4 regions of the Microbacterium sp. NPDC056057 genome follow, and region 2 is predicted to be linked to each of the others. Evidence: predicted binding sites of a transcription regulator. Region 2 holds the regulator's gene; each other region holds the start of a gene.
The links. The regulator LexA, encoded in region 2, represses DNA repair genes until DNA is damaged. The targets are predictions, from matches to a motif close to TCGAACANNTGTTCGA.

Region 1 (3,426 bases), on a different contig from region 2:
CGTCGCTTGTGGCGAAGGCCTCGTCGAACCTGCGACTTCCGTTGAGGGATGTTGCTGCGCCGTCATCGTCCGCCGGCCGCTCGAACTGCACCCCGTGCCCGGCGAGATACAAGATGAGCAGCGGCGGCACCGGTTCGAGCGACACCGCCTCGGTGATCGCCTTCCGCACCTTCTCGCTGGTCGTGTTCGCCGGGCTCACCACGCGGGTCAACGACATGTTGCGCTCGCCGAGACGCGCAGTCAGCAGATCGTCGAACCATTCGAGCTCCTCGGGAACGGTGTCGAGCTCGGGGAAGCCGACCGCGGTCTTGCCGTACGCGAGCTTGCGCTCGTTCGTGGAGCGGATGGGCGGCGGGGCCGGCACCCCGATCAGCAGCACGCGTGCAACGGGACCGTTCATCCTCCTCACGGCCCCTCGGTGCTGCCCGTGCCCCCGTCGTCGCCCGGATCGCTGCCCGTGCCCGCGTCGTCGCCCGTGCCCTGTTCGCCGCCGGAGTCGTCGGCGGGGTCGTCGGCTGGGTCGTCGCCGACTTCGACCGTCGGGGTTGCAGTGGACGACGGCTGAGGGGCGGGGTCGCTGCTCGTGTCGCCCACGATGCCGAGGGCGAAGCCGCCGGCGCTCACGACGATGATCAGACCCGACACCGCGACCACGACCGATCCGCGCGTGGTGCGCACCGCCTCGACGAACTTGCTCCACCCCTCGAGGTCCACTCCCGCCCGTGTCTTGAGGCTGCCGTCTTTCCTGCCCTTCAGCCGTCCGCGCGTCTCGAGAGCCGCGAGGGCGGCGCCGACGATCAGCATCACGGCACCCACGGCCAGCATGAACACGAGCAGCACGGCAAGCGCCCGCTGCCCCCACGTGCCGTTGACCTCGGTGCCTTCGGCGATCGTCTGCGGCGCCACATCGATCCCGAACCGCCCGATGGCCGTCCACGCGCTCCACACGACGACCGCGGTCGCCGCCACCGTCAGCAGGCCGACGATCACAGCGAACACCTCGTCGTAGTAGCCCGTGTCGGTCTCGATCACCTTGCCGACTGGTGGTGGCGGGCCGCCGCCGTTCCCCCCGCCGTCCCCCTCGTCCTCCGTGATCTCGAGTGTGATCGGGAGGCTCTCGACGTCGGCGCCATTGGCGTCTTTGCCCACCGCCTTGTACTCACCGGCCGTATCAACCGGCAGCGTCACCTCGCCCTTGTCGTCTTTCACCGGGATGCGAGTTCGTGCACCCCCTCCGTCGAGCACGCACTCGCGCAGAGTCCCCCCATCGGCCGTCACCGTCCAGGTGATCGTCGCACCGCTCGGCGCCGCCAGTGTGGGCGTCGCGCTGTCGGAGGCGACTTCGTCACCGTCTTGGATCTGCGCCAGCAGAACGAGTCCAGCCATGATTCCTCCGCCGCTTCGCGAAGCCCCCGAACACAGCGCCCCCAGATGATGCGCCGTGGGACTAGAGATACCACTGCGCACGCCAGTGCGGAAGACTGCCTGCACACGCCGGGGCCCAGCGGCGCAGCATCCGTCAATCCGGAATCCGGCGCCGCTCCATCAGATGCACGATCGCGAGGCCGATGGCCGCGCCCAGCACGTTGGCGACGATGTCGCGCATGCTCGGCGTGCGCTCGGAGAGGAGCAGCGCCTGCCCCGACTCGATGACAAGGGTGGTGGCGAGGGCCATCGGCACCACGAGTCCTCGATGCAGCGGAAGCACGAGCGCCAGCAGCACCCCGAACGGCACGAACAGCGCGACGTTCGCGGTCGTCTCGATGAGGTCGTACGTCAGCCACGGAACCGCCCGCGTGATCGCCGCGAGGAGGGCGGAAGCGCCGCGATCCACCGGTACCGGCCAGAACGCGATGAGTGCGAGCAGCACGCCATAGATGACGAGCAGACGGATGCCTCGCCCCTGCGTGCGACGCAGATGCAATGTTGCGACGGCCGCGGTGGATGGTTGCGCGGGCGCGAGGGTCGGCGCATCGGTGATGGCGAACTCCCCTCGATCGGGCGCCGCGACGCTGCCGCGCAGTGCGGCGATTCTACTCGGCAGCGGGTGCGGGTGAGAGTGGGCGTCGACATATGGAACATTTCTTCGAGAGTTGCATGAGTTTCGAATCGGAGATCGTCGACGCTCGAGAGGCTTCGGAATCGGATGTGCGACTGCTGCGACTCGGACGCAACTGGCGAAACGGCTGCTAAGCGGCAGCGGATCGACGAACGACTGCCGTCTTCGAGCAGCCACTCCCATATTCGGGCGAGCAGTCCGATGGGTAAACTGATTCGAACAAATCTTTGACACTCGGCCTAGCCTCCGATAGGCTGAACGCATGACCAGCGCACTGTCGTCCCTCGCCGAGGCGATCGACGTTGCGCGGGGAATCCTGCCTGACGGGCGCGACATCGCATCGCTCGCGCCGGCCGAGCTGATCGCCCTCAACGAGCAGATCGGGCGCGGCAAACGTCTCGCCGAGAGCGTTCAGGCGCTGGTGGCGTCCGAGATCCAGCGCCAGTCGCGGCCCGAGCTCGGGCCCGACAGCCTCGCGAAGATCCAGGGCTTCCGCAATCCCACGCAGTTCATCGCGGCGACGATGGGCACGACCACCGGCGATGCCGCCCGGCTCGTGAAGGTCGGCGAGGCCACGACTCCGCGCATGCTGCTCTCAGGCGACAAGGCACCCGCCCGGCATCCGCACGTCGGGCAGGGTCTGAGCGACGGCCGTATCGGCGCGCAGGCGGCGTCGGCGATCATCGCGATGCTCGACCGCGTCTCGATCCGCGCCGGCGCCGAGAAGGTCGACGAGGCCGAGAAGCTCCTCGTCGATCAGGCCGCCGGACTCCCCCTCGACGCCCTGTCGAAGCTCATCCTCCGCGCCGAGGCCTGGCTCGACCCCGACGGCGTCGAGCCCCGCGAAGCGGAGCTGGCAGCCGAGACGGCGCTGACCATCCGCCGCGATCGCTCGGGCATGATCATCGTCACCGGCAAGTTCGACCCAGTGAGCGGCGCGCCGGTCGTGACGGCGCTCGAAGGCATGGTCACCGCGAAGCTCCGCGCCCAGCGAGACGCCGAGAACGCCCGCGTCGCGCCGTCGCCCGATTCGCCTGCGACGCCCCTGCTCGATGAGACGACGGATGCTGAGCGCCGCACGATCCCGCAGATGCAGGCCGACGCGTTCGTGAGCATCTGCGAGCACGTGCTCGGGTGCGATGAGAAGGACCTCCCTCTGAACGGTGTGACGGTGGTCGTCCGCATGGACCTCGAGACCCTTCGCGAGGGCATCGGCACGGCAGAGATCGACGGCATCGACGCCCCGATCTCCGCCTCCGCCGCCCGCAAGCTCGCGTCGAGCGCCTCGGTGATCCCCGTTGTGCTCGGTGGCGACAGCGAGATCCTCGACTGGGGTCGCGAACGACGCCTCTACTCCAAGTCTCAGA
Region 2 (3,426 bases):
GCGGCCAGGTAGCCGACGCGCGCCCCGGCGAACGCGAAGGCCTTGCTCATGGTGCGCGACACGACCAAGCGCTCGCGCCCGGGCAGCAGCGTCAGCGCCGAGCGCTCGTCGTGCGGGGCGAACTCGAAGTACGCCTCGTCGACGATGACGATTCCGTCGGTCGCCTCGTACACCGCCTCCACGACGTCCAGGCCGAGAGGGGTCCCGGTCGGGTTGTTCGGCGAGCACAGGAAGATCACGTCGGGCGAGGCGTCCGCGATCTGGGATGCCGCGTCTTCGGCGTCGATCGTGAAGTCGGCCGATCGGGTGCCCGAGATCCATTCCGCACCCGTGCCGCGCGTCAGCAGCGGATACATCGAGTACGTGGGCGTGAACCCGAACGCGGTACGCCCCGGCCCTGCGAAGGCCTGCAGGATGTGCTGCAGCACCTCGTTCGAGCCGTTCGCGGCCCAGATCTGGTCGCGGGTGAGGCCGTGACCGAGATAGTCGGCGAAGCCCTCGCGCAGGGCGGTGAACTCGCGGTCGGGGTAGCGGTTGACGTCGCGCAGAGCGAGTGCGATCGAGTCGAGGATGTCGTCTGCGACCTCGGCCGGAACCGGATGCGTGTTCTCGTTGACGTTCAGGGCGACCGGAAGCGGTGCTTGCGGGGCGCCGTAGGGCTTCTGCCCCCGGAGGTCGGCGCGCAGGGGGAGATCTTCGAGACGTGCACTCACCCATCCCATGGTAGGCCCGTGCGTCGGGACGCCCTCGCCGCGTGACGCCGCGCGACGCACCGCGGGATCAGCGGTCGTAGGCCGCCGGGATCGCGAGACGCTGGCCCGCCTGCACGAGGACGGTGTCGAGGGCGTTCAGCCGCACGAGCTCGTCGACGACGTCGCGCGGGTCGCGGTCGGGGGCGACCTCTTCGGCGATCGTCCACAGCGATTCGCCGGGCGCGACGGTGACGGTGCTGAACGAACCGGCGGGAGCGCCCGCGTCGCGCGAGGCGAGCGCCGCGCCGCCGCCGAGCACCGCGACGCTCAGGGCGATCACAGCCGGAAGAGCGGCCAGCACGGCGAGCACGCGACGACCGCGCATCGTCAACCGCAGACGCGTTGATCGTCCGGCCACGGCACGCGTGGCGCGCTGGGCTGCGGCGCCGGCGGCGCGGGCCGGCGACGGGACGGACGTCGTGAAGTCGATCGCGGTCATGCTCGTCTCCTCCTGATGGGGAGAGATTCGCATTCTCCACTCGGCCGGGAGTGAAGAATACGAACCTCTCTTCCGAAGCTATCTTCGAGTCTGTACGATGTCAATACCGGGTTCCGACGTCGATCTCTCGAACGCGACACGCGGCGAGGTTGCCACCTCAACGCCGGGGATCCGGATACGGTTTCGATACGAGAACCCCACCACGGGCCTCCGACATTCGAAGAAACAGCGCTCGGCGGCCGAGCGCAGGACGGAGCCGGAAGATGAGCGACGCGGCCGGGCGAGAGAAGCCCCAGACCCGCCGGCGCAAGAGCCTGAGCGAGAAGCAGCTCGCGATCCTCGAAGTGATCCAGCGCTCGATCGCCCGCCACGGCTACCCGCCCAGCATGCGCGAGATCGGCGATGCGGTCGGCCTCAAGTCGCTGTCGAGCGTCACGCACCAGCTCAACCAGCTCGAGCTGAGCGGTTACCTGCGGCGCGACGCGGGCAAGACCCGCGCCATGGAGGTCCTCATCGACCTGCCCGGGACCGCCACCGAGAGCCCCGCCGACGCCGCGCCGTCGGTCGGCGACGCCGCGCTCGTGCCGCTGGTCGGCCGCATCGCCGCGGGCGTACCCATCACGGCCGAGCAGCAGGTGGAGGAGATCTTCCCCCTCCCGCGCCAGCTCGTCGGCAAGGGCGACCTGTTCATGCTCAAGGTCTCCGGTGAGTCGATGATCGACGCCGCGATCTGCGACGGCGACTGGGTCGTGGTGCGATCGCAGGCCACCGCCGACAACGGCGACATCGTCGCCGCGATGCTCGACGGCGAGGCGACCGTGAAGACGTTCCGCCAGCGCGACGGCCACACCTGGCTCCTCCCCCGCAACTCCGCGTTCGAGCCGATCCTGGGCGACGACGCCACCGTGCTCGGCAAGGTCGTCGCGGTGCTGCGCGCTGTCTGACGCTTTCGGGTACGCGTCGGGTCACGTCTTCGACCACCGTTCAGGCACAGTTCGACACCAACCGGTGCGGTGGGTGGCGGTGGATCACGACCAGGCGCTATAAGGGGGGAATGACCGCCGCAACGCCCTCGCTCGACGTTTCCGACCTCCAGGCGCGTCTGGAGGCGCTCGAGGCCGAGAACGCGCTGCTCAAAGCGGGCACGGAACCCGCACCGGCCGCGGTCAGGGCGGCGAGCCGACCGGCCGGCAGCGGCTGGCGCGCGTTCTTCTCCGCGCTGTGCATCGTGATCGCGTCGATCCTCGTCCCGATCTCGATCGTCACCGCGTGGGCGCGGCTGGAGCTCGTCGACGAGGCCGCGTTCGTGCAGACGCTGGCCCCGCTCGCCGACGACCCCGCCGTGCAGCAGATGATCATCGTCGAGACCGTCGAGGCCGTGCAGGCCCAGGTCGATTTCGAGGAGCTGACGGCCAACGTCTTCGACGGCATCGATCAGCTCGGGCTGCCGCCGCGCGCATCACAGGCCCTCAAGCTGCTTCAGGCACCGGCCGCGGAGGGACTCCAGAACCTCCTCACGCAGACCGTCACGCGCGTCGTCGAGTCGGACGCCTTCGCCGACACCTGGACGGCGACCACCCGCGCCGCCCACCGCGCCCTGACCGCCGCGGCCACGTCCGACGGCGGCGGCATCGTGGTGATGAACGACCAAGGCCTCGGCATCCAGCTCGGGGCGATCGTCGAGCGCGTCAAGCAGAACCTCATCGATCGCGGCGTCGGCATCGCGCAGCTGATCCCGGCCGTCGACAAGGTCATCATCATCGGCACCGGCGACACCCTCGTGACCATCCGCACCACCTACGCCCTCGCCACGGCCCTGGGCTGGTGGCTGCCGATCATCACGATCGGGCTCTTCGTGCTCGGCATTCTCATCGCGCGCCGCCGGAGCACGGCGGTGCTCGGCTCGGGCATCGGGTTCGCGCTCGGCGGCGGTGCTCTGGCGATCGCGTTCGCCGTCGGATACCCGGTCATCGGGCAGACGGCCGCACAGCTCGGCCTCTCGGTCACGGCGCTCGACGTCGTGTACCAGAGCCTCGTCGGCGCGATGCAGCAGACCGCGGCCATCGCCGTGCTGCTCGGCGTCGTCATCGCGATCCTCGGCTGGTTCGCCGGACGCTGGACGCCCGCCGTGCGCTCACGCCAGGCCGTCGCGAGCCTCAACGCGTCCGCACGCCGGCAGCTGGCGAGTCACGGCTTCGGCACCGGACGCTTCGGCGGCTGGCTCTACCGCTACCG
Region 3 (3,426 bases), on a different contig from region 2:
CCGACATTGATGCGATAGGTCACGTGGATTGCCCCCTGCCTCGTGGGGGTGCAGGATCCCGGAGTCGGGTCCGGCACTTCCCGGTGAGTTGTGCCCCGTAACCGCTGATTGTGGCCCCAGGTCGACGCGCGCGCCAGAGGGTGCCCGTCGACGTCGGCGTCTGCGCGCGCGATCAGCTCGGCGAGCGGAGCTAAACCGGCAGGCGGTAGGACGGCAGGCCGCGACGACGGATGAGCCACTCGGCGAAGACGAGATTCGGGAGCCAGCAGAGGAACGGCACCGCGGCGTAGGCGTTCGCGAAGGCGGAGTCGAGTTCCCACGGCTGCCCGAGGAGGAGCGGCGCCATCAGCAGCAACGGCAGCCAGATGCGCAGCATGACGCCGGAGTACGTCAATGCGTAGTTGCGGATCATCCAGGCCTGGTGGCTGGGCACGTCGCGGCGGCGGATCGCACGGTATGCACGCCAGCCGGTGAGGAGCCACAGCACCGCGAGCGCGCCGAATCCGAAGAAGCCGACATAGCCGGCGGGACTCGAAGGCGCGATGATGAGGCCGCCGACCGCGCCGATCCCGACCGCGACCAGGTAGACGCGACCGATCCAGCGGTGCACGCGCGGAGCGCGGGTGCGCAGGCCGCGCCAGAACTGCAGCGGTCCGGTGACGAGCGCCGTCGCTCCGCCGACGATGTGGACGTAGAGGGCTCCCTGGACGAACGGGTGCACCGCCGCGTAGGTCGGGGCGAGCCCCACGTCCTGCCCGGCGAGGTCGGCCAGCGACGCGGTGAAGTACGGCACGGCGGAGTATGCGACGATCGCGAGCGCCGTCAGCAGGACGAACGTCCAGCCGACGCGGGAGCGGATACCGCCCGGCCGTGCGACGGCGGGCGCGGTCCGGACGGGTTCGATGAGGCGAGTCATGGCCGTCACGCTAGGCCCGCAGCCGAGCGGCCCAGCAGGGTGCTGTCCCCCGGATGATGAGGGGCTGACCCCCCGTTTCACCGGCGGGCCGCGGCCTCGCGCAGTAGTCGGGTGCGGTCGCGGGCTTCTGAGAGACGCGACCTTCGCACCGTGCGGTCTCCGAATCTGATGATTGCGAGTTTCGAACATTTGTTCTATACTGGGTCTATGTCGCAGATGCCTCCTCCACCCGAGAGCGAGGCCGGCGCGTGGGCATTCGAAACGCCTGCGGAGGACCGCATCCCGCCGATCCCGGACGCGGTGGATCTGGTGGTGGAGACCGCGACGATGATGTCGGTGTTCGCCGCCGAGCGGCTGATCCGGATCGACGCGATGCGGCGTGAACTGCTGCGTGAGGCGACCGGCCGGGGCGATGGAGTGCGCGACATCGTGGAGCGGTCGATCCGGCTCGAGCTCGCGGCGGCGATGCGCGTCACCGAGTACGCCGCCGGGCGGCTGATCGCACAAGCCGAGGCGCTGGTGCGGCGCTGTTGGTCCGCACTCGATGCGCTCGGTGCCGGCCGTATCACCGAGAAGCACGCCGAGATCATCGCGGACCTCCTCGACGAGGCGCCGCCGGAGCTGCGGGAGAGGCTGCTCGAACGCGCGGTTCCGCTGGCCGAATCGGAGCCGGTGGGCACCTTCCGGCGGGCGCTGCGCACCCTGATCGAGACCGCCCAGGCGACGACCCTGGAGGAACGGCACCAGCACGCGATCCGAGCGCGGCGCATCGTCGTCGAGCGCGGGCAGGATGGCATGGCCGGGCTGTGGATCTTCGCGCCCGAGGTCGAGATCCACGCGATCCACGGCCGTCTCACCCGGATGGCGAAAGCGATCGCACGCGTCGCCGGCGAGAACCGCACCCTCGATCAGCTGCGCGCCGACGTCGCGACAGACCTGCTCGTCGACGGCGCTACCGACCACCTGCCTGCGGAGGCGTCCGGCATCCGCGCGCAGGTCGTCGTCACCGTCCCGGTGCTCGCCCTGCTCGACGACGAGTACGCCAGCGCCGGCGACCCGCCGCTGGTGGAGGGCGTCGGCCCGATCCCACTGTCGAAGGCCCGCGAACTCTGCGGCGGCGACAGCCGGTGGATGCGGGTGCTCACCCACCCCGAGACCGGAATGGTGCTCTCGGTCGGCCGCGACAGTTATCCGCCTCCAGCCCCGTTGAAGAGACTCGTCAGATGGCGCGCCGACCGATGTATGGGCCCCGGGTGTTCGATGCCCGCATCCCGCTGCGAGATCGACCACCAGATCCGCTGGGCCGACGACGGCGAGACCTGCCTCGACAACACCCTCCCGTTCTGCAAAGGACACCACCTCGTCAAAGACAACACCGACTGGCAGGTCCGCCAGCTTGAAGGCTCCGGCGGCGCCGTGGCCTGGACATCCCCCACTGGGCGACGCTACGTCGTGAAACCCGAACGCAAGGTGCCCACCTTGACGGTGCGACCCTCTGCGAGCCCGGATGTCGTCGAGCGGCTGACCGCCGAGGCTCCGTTCTGACGACGACGCGCCCGACTGAAGCTGGAGCGCCATGATGATCACCAGGGCTCGAGCACGCCCGCGCAGCAAGATCTAGATGCCCCGAGGATCCCCGTATCAGCGGCGCGCGTCGAAGAAGCTGCGCAGGAGAGCGGATGCGGCGTCCTCGCGCACGCCCGCGACGACCTCTGCCCGATAGGGCAGGCGCCGGTCGCGCACGACGTCGTACACCGAGCCCGCGGCGCCGGCCTTCTCGTCCCAGGCGCCGAAGACGAGCCGCGAGATGCGCGACTGGAGCACCGCGCCCGCGCACATCACACAGGGCTCGAGGGTCACGACGAGCGTGCATCCCTCGAGGTTCCAGGTGCCGCGGGCGGCTGCCGCCGCGCGAAGAGCCACCACTTCTGCGTGCGCGGTCGGATCGTGCAGGGCCTCGCGGAGGTTGCGGCCCTCGCCGATCACGGTGCCGGCAGCATCCGTCACCACCGCCCCCACGGGTACGTCCCCGGCCTCCCCCGCGGCCAGGGCGAGCGCGAGCGCGCGGTCCATCGCGGCAAGGTCGGCGGGGGCGGGAAGCACAGCACGAGCGTAGCCGCCCGCGAAGAACTCGCCCCGGGTTCGGGCACCGCGACGCACTAACCTGTCTCTATGCGCCTGCACGTCGCCGACCACCCCCTCATCACCCACAAGCTCACGGTGCTGCGCGACCAGCGCACCCCGTCGCCGGTGTTCCGCCAGCTCACCGAGGAACTCGTGACGCTGCTCGCCTACGAGGCGACCCGCAACGTCCGCGTCGCGCCGATCGAGATCCAGACGCCCGTGACGACGACGACCGGCGTCCGTATCGACGAGCCACGCCCCCTCGTCGTGCCGATCCTCCGTGCGGGGCTCGGCATGCTCGAGGGCATGGTCAAGCTCATCCCGACCGCAGAGGTCGGCTTCCTCGGCATGGCGCGCAACGAAGAGACCCTCGAGCCCACGACATA
Region 4 (3,426 bases), on a different contig from region 2:
ACGCTCGGGGACTGCCAGGTCTCGGCGGAAGGTCCGGCGGCTGCCGCCATTCGACTCTGTCGGGTGGTCGGGGTGGATCCCACGCCCAACTCCAGGCCGCCTTCGAGACCAGCACGATCGGGGCACCCTCGCCGACCGGCGGGCGCAGCACGAACGGCCCTTTCCCGTCCCGGGTGATGCGCCACCCGGTGTTGTGCAGCTTCATATGGTGGAACCGACAGAGCAGCACACCGCGATCCACGTCGGTGTTGCCACCCTCTGCGAAGTGGTCGCAGTGGTGAGCCTCGCAACAAGACGGGGGCCGGTCACACCCCGGCCACACACAGCCACCATCGCGGACGGCGAGCACCAGTCGCTGCGTCGCTGAGTACATGCGGGCCTCGCGCCCGAGGTCGAAGGGGTTGCCCTCAGGGTCGACGATGACCTCGATGAACCCGTTCGCGCACGCATTCCGCTCGATCACGGAGCCCGGGAGCGCGCATCCGCCGTCCATGTCATGACCGACCGCGAGCGGCCGTCCGAACGCATCGCGGGGGCCGGCGTCTTTCACGACGACCATCCGCACGCCCGGCTGCCGCGAGCCGAACACGCTCTTGGCCTCAGCGAGCGCGCCGGCTCGGATGATGTCCATCAGCAGGTCATAGGCGAGCTGGTCGTTCGTGCGCGGGTCGTCGATCAGGTCCGCCGCGGCCGCCCGCTCTTCATCTGTCATGAAGCGAGGGCCGCCTCGCCGCGGACGCAGGCCCGCGGCCAGCATGGACCGGACGAACGCCCCCATCTCATCGTCGAAGGCGATCGTGCTGCGGTCCTGCCCGTCCGCATCGGTCCACATCCGGAATCCGCGGCCGTCGAACCGCCCCGCGTACCTTTCTTCAGCCCCGACCGGGTCGAGCATGTCTCGCATGGTGCGCGCGCGCTTCGCCAACTCCTCCACCGGAAGGCCTGACGCCTCCGCCGCGAGCGCTTCGGCCGCAAGCATCCACGCCTCGCGAACCATCGCTTCGCGCGCTGGCTCTTCAACCGGGTCCGCAGGGGAGGGCGGCATCGCTCCCGCCCCTGGCCCCGGCTCCCCGCCCGCGCCAGGCACGGCATCCGCCCCGCGTGCCGCGATCGTGACGCCGGGCACCCCGAGGCCACGCCGGATCGCGTCATGCTGCGCCGTCGTCAGCCGCCCGTCGAGCAGCCCTCGCCGCAGCGGCTCATCCCACGCCACGACGCGCGCCGGCGACTCGGCCTGCGCACCCGCGCCGCCACCGAAGTCATCCTCGGCCCCAGACCCCGGAAGCCCTGCGCCCACCCCGCCCTCGCCGCCGTCACCGACCGCCGGAAGCCCATCGCCCGCAACCCCAACCCCAGCCCCAGCCCCAGGGACGAACGCAGGGGTCGCAGCATCCACCCCCTCCACCAGCGACGTGCCGACCCGCACCTGCCGCACCGCGTCGGCCCTCGTGCCGCCCGTGATCGACTGGATCAGCTTCTCGGGAGTCGAGAACCCCTGCCCTGCGGCGAGTCCGCCCTGCCCTCGGTCGCGCGACGACCTCGTCGCAGCGACACCGGCGAGCACCGCCTGCAACCGGTCGGCGTCGTTCGCGATCGCGCCGACCTCGGCGAGGATCTCGAGCACCGACGCATCGCTCAACCGCGCCGCGCTCGATGGGAGCGCCTCTGCGTCGACATCCAGCTCCGACCATGCCGCGAGCCGGTCGAGCCGGCCCTGCAGATCGGTGAGGATGTTCATACCTGAAGCATGTCAGCTACCTCAGACATTCGAATCTCTGTTCGCACCTCTTGAACGACAGCCGGCCGGCATATAAGAGAGGAATGGATGCTGCGCCCCACCCCCTCACCAGAGCAGCAGCGCCGCCCCGATCGCGTTGAAGACGACGTGCGCGATCAAGGCTCCGGCGAGCCTTCCGGTCAGCAGGGTCAGCGCGCCGCACCCCAGCCCCACGACTACGGTGCCGAGCAGCAGCCCGACCGGCACGAACTCCCCCGCCGCGAGCACGTGCAGCCCGGTGAAGATCGCCGTAGCGATCAACACAGCCACCACACCGGCGACGAGCCGGCCCGCTCCCGCGAGGGCATCACCGAGCGCGCGCTGCAGCAATCCGCGGAAGAACAGCTCCTCTATCAAGGGAGTCACGAGCACGGCCCCTGCGAGAGCCACGGTCGTGGCCGCCATCGCGTCCGCTGCACCCCCTAGGAACCCACCACCAGCGGAGGGTGCGACGAGCTCGACCAGTCCCCGCGCCACCAACCCGACACCCAAACCGGCGACGAGGTCGATCCACGAGAACCCTCGGAGCCCGACCGCCGTTGCGAACCGGTCTCCTGACACCCGCACGGCGATGATCACCGCCCCGAGCAGGGGCGCCGACAGCAGCACCAGGTCGATGATCCCGACCACCACCGCCGGCCATCGCAGCAGCGCCGAATGCAGCGACGGCAGCCACAGGATCACGACCGCGACGAGCAGCGCTCCGACCGCGGCGACCGCGACGGCCGCCCACGGATGCTGCCACTCGCGCCCGTTCGAATCCTTCACCTTCACACTCCCGAGGTGGCTGGAGAAAGCCGAAGACCCCGGGCGGGCGCCCGGGGTCTTCGAGGAGTCGTTGATCAGCGGTTGCCGGCTGCGCGACGGCGGGCGACGGCTGCTGCGACCGCGATGCCACCGAGGCCGATCGCGCCGACGCCGAGCCAGATGATCGCGCCGGGGACCTCGCCACCGGTCGCGGGCAGCTGGCCGGAGCCGCCGGTGCCACCACCGGAGGTGCTGGCGGCGGTCACGGTGATCGTGGTCTGGCCGATCGTGGTCTCGCCGTCCGAGACGCTGACGTTGTACGTGCCGACCGCGGTGGCGGTGAAGGTGGCGGAAGCCGAGCCGTTGGTGACGGGCTTCTCCACCGTCGATCCGCCGCTGCTGGCCAGGACGATCGACGACAGCGAACCGCCGGCGCCGCCGCTGACGGCGAAGAAGACGCTCTCGAGGTCCCCAAGACCCGACGCGGTGACGGTGGTCGAGCCGCCGACGGTGATGGTCGCCGAACCTGCGGTCACGGCGGTGTCAGACGGGTAATCAGCGGAGGCTGCCCCAGCGCCTCCGAGGACGAGCAGGCCAGCCACGGCGAGCGCGGCAGCAGTCTTCTTGAACATGGCGGAGATCTCCCGAGTTATGTGCGCGTCATCGGCGGATTTTTTGTCGGCAAACGTTCGCCCGAGGGGCCGACTTGGAACACCATATCCCATTCTGAGAGTTCGATGAGAGGGCGAGGCGTTTCCAAAAGGTAACAAGTTGTCGCATTTGTCCCCCCTTTGGGGGACAAGACTGAGCGAAATGCGAAATGACCTAGGTCATTGCCGTCGCGAGCACCGCCAGCGCGAGGTACGAGCCGTTGTAGACGACGTGCACGAGCACGGCGCCCC

Region 1: a site for LexA is predicted at 2,275-2,290, ahead of ACFC1K_RS10680 (DUF222 domain-containing protein). Genes of this name have one in related genera too.
Region 3: a site for LexA is predicted at 1,098-1,113, ahead of ACFC1K_RS06330 (DUF222 domain-containing protein). Genes of this name have one in related genera too.
Region 4: a site for LexA is predicted at 1,768-1,783, ahead of ACFC1K_RS10560 (DUF222 domain-containing protein). Genes of this name have one in related genera too.

The regions. Positions count from the first base shown of each region.
Region 1 covers NZ_JBHJWS010000002.1:631,583-635,008, forward strand. The annotation lists gene ACFC1K_RS10665 (caspase family protein) at 1-400, opposite strand, end outside; gene ACFC1K_RS10670 (hypothetical protein) at 406-1,386, opposite strand; gene ACFC1K_RS10675 (VanZ family protein) at 1,520-1,924, opposite strand; gene ACFC1K_RS10680 (DUF222 domain-containing protein) at 2,322-3,426, shown strand, end outside.
Region 2 covers NZ_JBHJWS010000005.1:31,405-34,830, forward strand. The annotation lists gene ACFC1K_RS18830 (histidinol-phosphate transaminase) at 1-722, opposite strand, end outside; gene ACFC1K_RS18835 (LysM peptidoglycan-binding domain-containing protein) at 781-1,191, opposite strand; gene lexA (transcriptional repressor LexA) at 1,455-2,135, shown strand; gene ACFC1K_RS18845 (hypothetical protein) at 2,246-3,426, shown strand, end outside.
Region 3 covers NZ_JBHJWS010000001.1:1,493,991-1,497,416, reverse strand. The annotation lists gene ACFC1K_RS06340 (EthD family reductase) at 1-23, opposite strand, end outside; gene ACFC1K_RS06335 (DUF2306 domain-containing protein) at 191-916, opposite strand; gene ACFC1K_RS06330 (DUF222 domain-containing protein) at 1,247-2,461, shown strand; gene ACFC1K_RS06325 (nucleoside deaminase) at 2,558-2,989, opposite strand; gene upp (uracil phosphoribosyltransferase) at 3,089-3,426, shown strand, end outside.
Region 4 covers NZ_JBHJWS010000002.1:607,712-611,137, forward strand. The annotation lists gene ACFC1K_RS10560 (DUF222 domain-containing protein) at 1-1,738, opposite strand, end outside; gene ACFC1K_RS10565 (lysostaphin resistance A-like protein) at 1,844-2,545, opposite strand; gene ACFC1K_RS10570 (LPXTG cell wall anchor domain-containing protein) at 2,620-3,156, opposite strand; gene ACFC1K_RS10575 (lysostaphin resistance A-like protein) at 3,350-3,426, opposite strand, start outside.